DNA from 3 places in the Thalassotalea ganghwensis genome. Region 2 is predicted to be linked to each of the others. Evidence: riboswitches for the same ligand, from Rfam matches in the RefSeq annotation. Region 2 holds a riboswitch; each other region holds the start of a gene.
What was found. A riboswitch is a leader RNA that binds a small molecule or an ion and turns the genes downstream of it on or off. The one in region 2 is predicted to bind cobalamin.
Positions count from the first base shown of each region.

Region 1 (3,283 bases), on a different contig from region 2:
GTCGCATTAACATTAAAAAGAAGACACTACCAATCACTGAGGTAATGACACCGATAGGAATTTCTTGCCCAGGGATAATCGTGCGAGCAAAAACATCGACCCACACCAAAAAGCAGCCACCAATAATGCCGGCGCTAATTAATAACCTTGCCGCAGTTAACCCGAAGAAAGGCCTGACAATATGCGGGATCATTAAGCCAACAAAACCGATGCCACCACAAAATGATACAATCACTGCGGTCATCGCCGCACACAAAACTAAGGTTAAAATTCTTAGCTTCTCTACATGCACCCCTAAGGTGCGGGCGCTTTCATCACTCAACAATAACGCATCAAGTTGACGAGCATAGACAAGTGCAATAGCAAAACATGCCATAATCACAGGCAATGCCCACATCAAGGCATGATAATCAGCGCGAGATAAACTGCCCATTAACCAAAAAATTACGCGATTACTGGCAAAAGCTTCCCCAAAATACAAAATAAAGCTGGTCACTGCACTCAGTAAGAACGACACTGCAACACCCGCTAATAACAAATGTTCTATCTTTCGCCAATTATTCTGCATAATAACAATGACCACGATCGCTACCGCCAACATTGCGCCAATAAAGGCAGCAAGCGGTAAACCAATCACTTGATAGGGTTCAGGCAAATAGCCAGCGATGGTAGCTCCTAAGCCTGCACCGGCGACAATACCAAACAAGTAGGGGTCGGCAAGTGGATTTCGAGTGACATTTTGCATTAAAGCGCCAGCTCCTGCGAGGGCGAAGCCCGCCAGAAACCCCATTAACACTCGAGGTAAACGAATTTCAGTCAATATCGTGTTATAGATTGGCTTTTCACAATCTCCGATTAAACAAGCAATTAATTGCTTAAAGCCAAGCTCGGCACTGCCAAACCCCATCGCTAAAATGATTGAAGTTACCGAGATCAGCAATAAAATTAACGTACTAGTTTGACGTGATAACCTAGTGGCCATGACTAACTCCGGCAAATGTCACCCGTGGTGTATTAGTTAACGGGTTGCTATCGACCATACAGTCGAGCTTGAACACTTGCGATAGCAGTTGTCGGCTAAATACTTGCTCTGGATGTCCTTGAGCCACTAGTTCACCATCAGACATCAATAAAATGCGATCACAATACTGTGCCGCTAAATTAAGATCATGAATGGTAATGATATTTGATAAGCCAAGCTGTTTCACTAATGCCAATATTTGATGCTGATAATAGACATCGAGATGATTGGTGGGTTCATCCATAATCAGTACTTTAGGGCGTTGAACAATCGCTCTGGCAATTAAGCAACGTTGTTGCTCACCACCCGATAAGGTTTTAAATGTTTGTTGAGATTTAGTGAGCAAATCGACTTTTGTGAGTGCATGTTCAATCAATAAATCATCAGCAGCAGTATCTCGTTCAAATAACGCCTTGTGTGGGATGAGCCCCATATGAACGACATCAAATACACTTAAATCAAAGACGCTATCATGATGCTGGGCAACCACAGCAATTTGTTGAGCAATCGCTTTCCTATCGATCGTTTTTAATGCCCTATTACCTAGAAATAGTTCGCCACTGGCGGCAGAATATTCTTGATAAAGACATTTAAGTAACGATGTTTTGCCAGCACCATTAGGGCCAACAATGCCAAGCGTTTCACCACTATTAAGTGAAAAGTTGACGTCTTTAACAATCGTTTTATTGTCCGCCTGCCAATGTAATTGCTTGGCAGATAACTGCACGGTCATTGCTCATTCTCGATAAGTAGGGTGCAGTAAGAAGGGAATATCAACAGCGGTGACGCTTTACATAACTAATAGCCATTGACTAGGTTGAATCACATTAGCCGCATAAAGACGATCAAGTATTGTCTATTCACCATGTTACCCGCACGGTTTAATAAAATATCTGATATGGCAGGTTTCCTGACTTATAGAGATTTCCCAAATCTACCCTTCCCAGTATTACTATTACCAGTGGTTATGCAGATCTAGCTCTAATTACAGTTGCGGGAACAGTTGTAGATTAGCAAAAAGCGCACTACATTCCCTTTTAAGCCATGTATCTCAACACAGCACCATAAAAGCGCGAGCAGTTTATCACAATAGCGTTAACTTTACAGCTAACAAACTGAGCAATATCAATAAAAAAGCAAGGTAAGCGTTCACTTAATTTGCCAGTTATTGAAATAAGCAATAAAAAATCTGAAGATTATCGGGCATTTCACTGGTAGTGTGGTGTAGTAATTGCTTATGCTTAACTAATACGGATTCAATAAAAGGTTTTTTGACACTATGAGTAATAAACAACTGTTTGGCGTAATGACCCCCGAGTTTTTTAGTGAGTTTAGCTGCGTAGGCGCTGATTGCGTTGACAACTGTTGTCGCTCTTGGGAGATCAACATTGATAAAAAAACCTTTAAGAATTTGCGTAAAAGTGAAAACATTATTGTCAGACAAATGGCCAATGAGCATTTAGAGTACACCAGAGAGTCTGAACACTCTTGGGGTAAAATAAAACTCAAAGACAATGGCTTTTGTCCTTTTCTTGATCAAAAAGGTTGGTGCGAGATCCACAAACAGCTCGGTCATGAAGCCCTATCTAAAACCTGTCAAAATTATCCGAAAAGCATGCTGATGTTTGGTAACCAAATCGAACCGACGCTAAGTATTTCATGTCCAAGCGCTGCTGAAGCCGTGTTATTTAATCCATCGGCATTTATGTTTAAACGCACCGAACGCATGTTGCAAGATCTTAATCACAACACCCTCGGTGGTTACACAGAAGATACCCTCCCTGCATGGATGCCAATACTGAGAGATTTTTGTTTTTCCGTGATTTTGTTTGAGGAAATTCCTGTAGAGCACCGCTTGTTCGCTATTGGAATGACCTTAAAACAAGGTGAGCAACATATAGATGACGTTAATCGTTTAGTTGAGTTTCTCGGGACAGCAGAAGAAATGACCGCTGACGGTTCGTTCAGTAAAATGTATGATGACTTACCGGTAAAAGACCCATTTAAATGGGTGATGTTTGCCAACCAAAGTTACAAGCTTGATGAAGAAGCGAAACTATATGCCCAAGTACAAGTTGCGCCAAAAAACTCTGAAAATCAAACCCGATTTGATCAAGTTCGAACCCCCATGTTTGAACTCATTGAACAACGCAAAGCCGATCATCCAGATGTTAAAGAAGTCGATTTATTTTTAGATATTTTCAAAGCAGGTAACGAAAAGGTCGAAACGTATTTAGCTGATAAACCACATACGATAATCAA
Region 1 covers NZ_JBQRUM010000001.1:114,529-117,811, reverse strand. Annotated here, with positions in the region: gene ACSLUH_RS00495 (FecCD family ABC transporter permease) at 1-982, opposite strand, end outside; gene ACSLUH_RS00490 (ABC transporter ATP-binding protein) at 972-1,754, opposite strand; cobalamin riboswitch at 1,905-2,103, opposite strand; gene fliB (flagellin lysine-N-methylase) at 2,301-3,283, shown strand, end outside.
Region 1: another riboswitch for cobalamin. It lies ahead of ACSLUH_RS00490 (ABC transporter ATP-binding protein); the one in region 2 lies ahead of ACSLUH_RS17200 (hypothetical protein).

Region 2 (3,283 bases):
ACGAAGTATTTTCCGCCAATTGTTTAGCAAACAACTCAGGGTATCCACCAGGAATATAAAGCACATCACCATCAGGCAAGTGCTTATCAGCAATTGCTGAACAAAAAACTAATTCTGCGCCGGCAGATTTTAATAATTCGATGTTAGCGGCATAGATAAAACCAAACGCTTCATCATTAACCACAATGATACGCAGACCTGACAGCGGTAATAGCGTTGTTAAATCAACATCTGAAGGTGAACGTTTAACGTTGGTAAAGGTTACAGGCTTCGGTAATGTAGCCAACTTAGTTTGGCCAATATACAAAGCGGCGCCTTCTAGCTGTTCATCAATACTTGATAGCTCACGAGCCTGCACTAATCCTAGATGTCTTTCGGGTAAGGTTATCAATGGATCAGAGGGTAAACGGCCAAGATAAGTGATGTCAGGCGTTAACTGTTCTTGTAATAATTCTTCATGCCTTTCACTGTTAACTCGATTTGCAAAGACTCCAGCAAAAGGAAGTGACTGTCTACATTTTGCTAAGCCAAACGAAACAGCTGCAAAAGTTTGCGCCATTGCTTTAGCATCGATGACCCCAAGCACTGGAATATTAAAGTAGCAAGCCAAATCAGCGCTGCTTGGTGTACCATCAAAAAGCCCCATCACTCCTTCGATAAGAATCAGATCAGATTGCTGAGCAGCTTGAAACAACAATTGCTGGCACCCCTGTTCACCTACCAACCATAAGTCTAGTTGATAAACCGCTTCGTCACTTGCTTGATGCAAAATCATTGGATCGATAAAGTCAGGCCCAACTTTAAATACCGTCACTTTTTTACCTTGATTTCGATGGTAACGCGCAATAGCCGCGGTTATTGTCGTTTTACCTGTACCTGAATGTGGAGCAGCGATAAGTAACGCCGGACAGGAGGCACTATCTCCACTACCTGATTCAGCTTTACCAACAAATAGTGGTTGCGCAATATTGTTCATGTATTCCCCGAATGAAACTAACCTAAATGAAGTTAAAGCTAATGAGTCGCTTCTGCCTGCTCGCTTGTCAACAAACGAGTTAGATAGTGAAAACTCAAGTGCATTGCACACGCGCTGCCAAGATAAGCAATTGGAGTCGTCAGATAACCAAGGTAATATTTCTCTACCCGAGTTAAGTACTCAGTTAGGGATAAAGGAAAGAAATTCCCCGAAAAAACGTAGTAGCTGCCATTTGATATAAAGAAAGCCAAGCTATATACCACGATAAAAACAAGGCACATTACTATTAAGCGATTAAACCAGTCTTGAGAGTGTTTAGGTTGGCTAAATCTTGCTCGGCTAAGCCACGCTCCACCCGAAAAAATAATGCCATAACTTAATACTAACATCGGATAAGAGCTTGTAATACAGTCTCCGAATTGCCCTCGGTAATAGGATGTGCTCAAATCTATAATGACGGTTAGCAAATAAAAAAACCAAAACGCTTTTATACTGCGTAAGTAAAAACCAGCAATAAAAAATATCGCGGTTGAGGCACTTGGTAAGGCAGAAAAAGAAGCAATGTGATTACCTCTTGTCACCACCATAAGTAGGGTTAGCATAAAGCCAATAGTCAAGAAGTAATGATAGTGGTGTGATTTTGAAGTTTTTGATTTCATAACATATCCGTTGTTTGGTAAACATTCAACGGCTGTGGAAATCAAAGTAAAAAAGATCAGTTGCAACAGACTACAGCTCAAATTACCGTAGTACTATTTTCCAAACAAAATCACTAAATAGACTTCGATTTACCGCCCACCGCAGTTGTCGATTAGAGTTTATAAAAACTTAACTCTGGCCGGTCTCCGGACTCCTGTTCATCGCAAATGCAACGCCTTCCCATATCGAAATACAGTGGCTTTGTTGCTGCTCGCAGTTACCGTTGCGGGGGCAGTACTGGCTTTTCACCAGTTTCTCGTTTCATCTTCCTCATTAAACACAAGGACAGACACCAGAATTGCCGATGATAATATGTTAACTTTTGGATAAGTTCAAGTAGTCTTTGTTCAGTTACTATTGCCCAATCGTAAGCTTTTCGATATCCTGCCGCGTTCAACACTTAGCTTAACTCATGGCTTGTTCAAAACACGATGAAAACGCACTTTTACTTGGCACGTCATGGAGAAACTTTTTGGAATAAGACGCAGCGCTTTCAAGGTCAACTTGATAGCCCGTTAACCGTAGCAGGAAAATCACAAGCATTAGCGCTAGCTGATCTAATCAGCACAAAAAGTATCAATAAAATCATTTCGTCTGGACTTGGACGTGCTCGTGAAACCGCCAAACTATGTCAAAAAGTTCTCAACGTACCTATTGAGCATAATAGTGAACTTAATGAGCGACATTTAGGCGTATGGCAAGGAAGGTTTAAGAGCGAGCTTGAAAAAAATGAACAGTTTTTTGATATTTTTTGTCGCTTTTCTCAACAACGAATACCAGATGGAGAGAGCGCTATCGGCTGTGCCGAGCGACTTTTAACAGCATTAAAAAGTATTGCTCTAACTCATCCGCATCAAGCGTTGCTTATTATTGGTCATGGGGAATCTTTTCGCTGTCTACTGGCAGGACTTGGACGCCATTTTGATAAAAGTGCCTATAGCCTTTTTAAAAATGGTACCTTTATAGGGCTCAATTATCATCATATGAATAGTCATTTCGAATTCTCTACAGCGCCTTGTTAGCGCCTTATTTTCAACTTTAGGATATTGGCGATATGGATATCATCACAACGTTAACAGCAACATTAATCGCTTTTAAACTTTCCTTTGTTTTAACAGTTGCCTTATTGTTGGACAAGTGGCTAGGGGAAGCTAAGCGCTACCACTATCTAGTAGGGTTTGGCTGGCTTGCCAAATTACTAGAACGCCACTTAAACAACCTTAATAAAAGTTCGACAACAATGGCCTCTGCTAGCGTAGCGAAACTAAAGGGATTAATAGCTTGGATGATATTAACTTTACCCTTACCATTGTTTTACGCTCTAGTTGTTTTTGAACTACCGAGCTTGCTACAGCTTTTTTTCGACATAATTATCGTTTATTTGGCAATATCACTCACCAGTTTACATCAACATGCCTTGCAGATTTACCACCCTCTTAAAACGGGTAATATCAACCTAGCGCGTACATTTACTGGCTATATTGTTAGCCGAGATACTCAACAGCTTGACACTGATGAAGTCACCAGAGCCACAGTGGAATCTGTATTAGAAAATGGCCATGACGGAGTGATTGCCTCGCTGCTGTACTATCTTGTTGGTGGAGCGCC
Region 2 covers NZ_JBQRUM010000021.1:13,426-16,708, reverse strand. Annotated here, with positions in the region: gene ACSLUH_RS17205 (cobyrinic acid a,c-diamide synthase CobB) at 1-976, opposite strand, end outside; gene ACSLUH_RS17200 (hypothetical protein) at 1,015-1,635, opposite strand; cobalamin riboswitch at 1,796-1,987, opposite strand; gene ACSLUH_RS17195 (histidine phosphatase family protein) at 2,107-2,697, shown strand; gene cbiB (adenosylcobinamide-phosphate synthase CbiB) at 2,730-3,283, shown strand, end outside.

Region 3 (3,283 bases), on a different contig from region 2:
ACCAACACTTTCAATGTCATCGTAACGCACAGCACTTTCAAACAATAGGCCATCTTGTTGATGATTGATTTGAGCGAAAACTGCGCGCACATCTCTAGACGCTTGGCCATATTGCTGAACTCCTTCTGTCCAGCTACTTAAATCGTAGTTCGCAGATACTTGTTCATCATACCAATCAAATCCCGCTGAAAACGAGGTATTCGTCAATGGCTGAAATTGGCCAAATAACGATGCTTGATCACGTTTAGTGGTCAAGGCTTGTGCGTCATTTTCATCGACACCGCTTCCAAATCGCTCACCTTGATCTTGGCTTTTTGCAAGCGCAAAGTTAATTGAAAAATCTTCACCAAGGTAAACACTTTCAGCTTTTAGGTGATAGTTATGACTATTTTGTTCATTTACGCCTGGATAACCCCCATAAGCACTATCATATTCACTATAAGTTTGCTCATAACGACCAACAAGATTTAAGCTAAGCTGATCTGTTAGTGCACTGCGACCAACCAAAGATAGTGACTCTCGCTGATAACCGTCTTCATCTGGCTCGTCAATATCATCAGGATCATTAGGATCACTGGTGTATGCATTAAAACCACCTGATTTTTCAGTTGAGACATTAACAGTAAACCGATGTTGGTCGTTACCAAAGCCCAAAGAACCACCTGCTTGGTAAAAACCATGGCTGCCAAAACCTGCGGCAATGTTACCTGCACCTTGCTGATATTGCTTAGTAAATATTTGAATAACACCACCGATAGCATCAGAGCCCCATAATGCGGCGCGTGGGCCTTTAACAACTTCAATGCGATCGATTTGCTGCACAGAAATCGCTGACAAGTTAGTCGCACCTGTTGTCGCCGAATTTACACGCACGCCGTCAATAATCACTAAAGTATGGTTACTATTGGTACCACGCGTGAATATTGACGTCATTTGTCCTGAGTCACCTTGGTTAACTACGCTAATACCAGCAACAGTTTTTAAAATATCACCAACGCTGGTGACTTGCATGGCTTCTATTTCATAGTTGGTTATCACCACATTCGACGATAATGCCAAAAAGCTGTCTTGTTGGCTGCGGTTAGCAGTGACCAAAATATGCTCTTGTTCATCCTGAGCACTTTGCTCGACAGCAACGGTTGGTAACGTTGTAAATGACGCGACCACTGCCGCTGCGATAATTGATTTTTTCATATTCTCCTCGCTTTCGATGCCCACCGCATCGATAAAACAAAATGAAGAATTTAGGTCGGTCTCCGGACTTACTGATAGTAAAGTATCAGCTTACCGTTGCGGGGGCAGTGCAAGAGTCTCACTTGCTTCCCTATAATGTTCGATTAGCTTATGGTCTACGCCGAACAAGCTCTCAAACCCCTAAATTCATAGTTTAACGTCTGGTTGTCTCAAACGCTTGTTAGTTAAGGTTACCCTCAAAATTCTATTGTGTTTTTTCGGTCAGTTGCGCTCGTAACTGATCAACTTGCTGGCAGAATAAAGCCAGTTCATCTAATGCCCTAGAGGTCATGCGATGCATTTTATCGGCGTCAGGCTGCAAAAATGCATTTGCTTTTACCGCAGGGATCGATGGCCATTGTCGCCAATCAATCGCATCAGCTTGATTACTGCCATGACTCGTTGGTTGAATGATTATTTTTGGACTGTGCAGTATCACTTGTTCTAAGTTAATTTGCGGGTAATCAGTGGCACTTTCTTTAAACGGATTATCAACGCCACAAACTTCAAGCTGTTGCTGCGGCCAGGCATCATTGGCGACAGTAGTTAACGGTCTTGGCCATAGTTCGTAAAAACCACTAATCGTGGTTTTGTCTTGGTAAGCGGCCTTAATTTCCGTTAAGCGAGCCAAAAAGCGTTTAGCTGCTTGTTCGCCTTGCGCTTGCGTGCCAGCAATTTTGGCAAACTTAGTCAGTTCTGCTGCAACATCTTCTAAATAATGAGGGTCGGAGTAGATAATCTCGATACCCATTTGCGCTAAACGAGCTAAATCATCACTGGGATTTCCAGTTTTCCAGGCAATAATAACATCGGGTGCCATTGCTAATATTTGCTCGATATTGAGCTTGGCGTAATTACCAACCCGCTTAATACGATTAGCTTGCTCAGGATAATCAGCATGCTCTGTCGTGCCAATAATGTATTGCCCAGCCCCCACTTGATAAAGGTTTTCAACAATATGAGGAGCCAAGGCAATAATTCGTGGATAGTGGTTACTTTTGCTGTCATTACTACTAGCACTTGCGTTATTAACGAGCCCTAAGCTCATTAATCCACTTAACACTATTAAAATTTTCTTCACCAACCAAGCACCATTCATTACCAATCTATCCCTTTTTGTACTTTAATACCGGCATCAAAAGCATGTTTGATCGATTGCACTTCAGAAACCGTATCGGCCATTTCGATTAAACGGCGATGAGCCGCTCTGCCGGTGACGATCACGTGTTGTTCTGGCGGTCGGTTAGCGATGGTCTCTAACACCTCGTCAATGTCTAGATATCGGTAAGTCAACATATAGGTTAGCTCATCCAATAATACGGTGTTGACCGTTTTATCATTTAACAGCTTCTTCGCTTCCTGCCACACTACCTCTGCTGCTGCAATGTCAGTTTCTTTGTTTTGCGTTTCCCAGGTAAAGCCTGTTTTCATGACATAAAACGGAACGCCATTTGCTTCCAATAAATTGCGTTCACCACAATCCCATGTCCCTTTAATAAACTGACAAACCGCTGCTTTTAAGCCATGGCCAACAGAACGAGTGATCATACCAAAACCTGAGGTTGATTTACCTTTGCCATTGCCAGTAATCACTAGCAATAGCCCTTTATCATCAGTGGCTGCCGCTATACGCTCATCAACTTTTTCTTTCAATTTTTGTTGTCTTTCTTGATGTTTTTTTGCTTTGTCTATCTCTGTCATTTGTTATTCCAATTAGTTAAACATTGTTCAATTGCCGATAGGTTTAAGTGTTGCTGACACACATCGGCGAGTTTATTTATTGCTTGCTCTTGAATCGTTTCTTGCGCTTGAGGTTTTTCTAGTTCAATACCACACCATTTTGCCAACGCCACTTGAGCACCAGCGCTATCAAAAATTCCGTGTAGATAACAGCCAGCTATCTGCTGATCAGCTGTCATTGCGCCACCTCGACCTTCTTGAGTTTCAACAATGGTCGTTAAGTTTGCTGAAGTGCTAGTGACACCTTGATGAATTTCATAACCTGATATATCAATCGCTTCACCAGCGTTAAGCGTTAAAGTACCATGAA
Region 3 covers NZ_JBQRUM010000001.1:122,135-125,417, reverse strand. Annotated here, with positions in the region: gene ACSLUH_RS00535 (TonB-dependent receptor domain-containing protein) at 1-1,194, opposite strand, end outside; cobalamin riboswitch at 1,231-1,391, opposite strand; gene ACSLUH_RS00530 (cobalamin-binding protein) at 1,439-2,332, opposite strand; gene cobO (cob(I)yrinic acid a,c-diamide adenosyltransferase) at 2,332-2,934, opposite strand; gene ACSLUH_RS00520 (cobyric acid synthase) at 2,931-3,283, opposite strand, start outside.
Region 3: another riboswitch for cobalamin. It lies ahead of ACSLUH_RS00535 (TonB-dependent receptor domain-containing protein); the one in region 2 lies ahead of ACSLUH_RS17200 (hypothetical protein).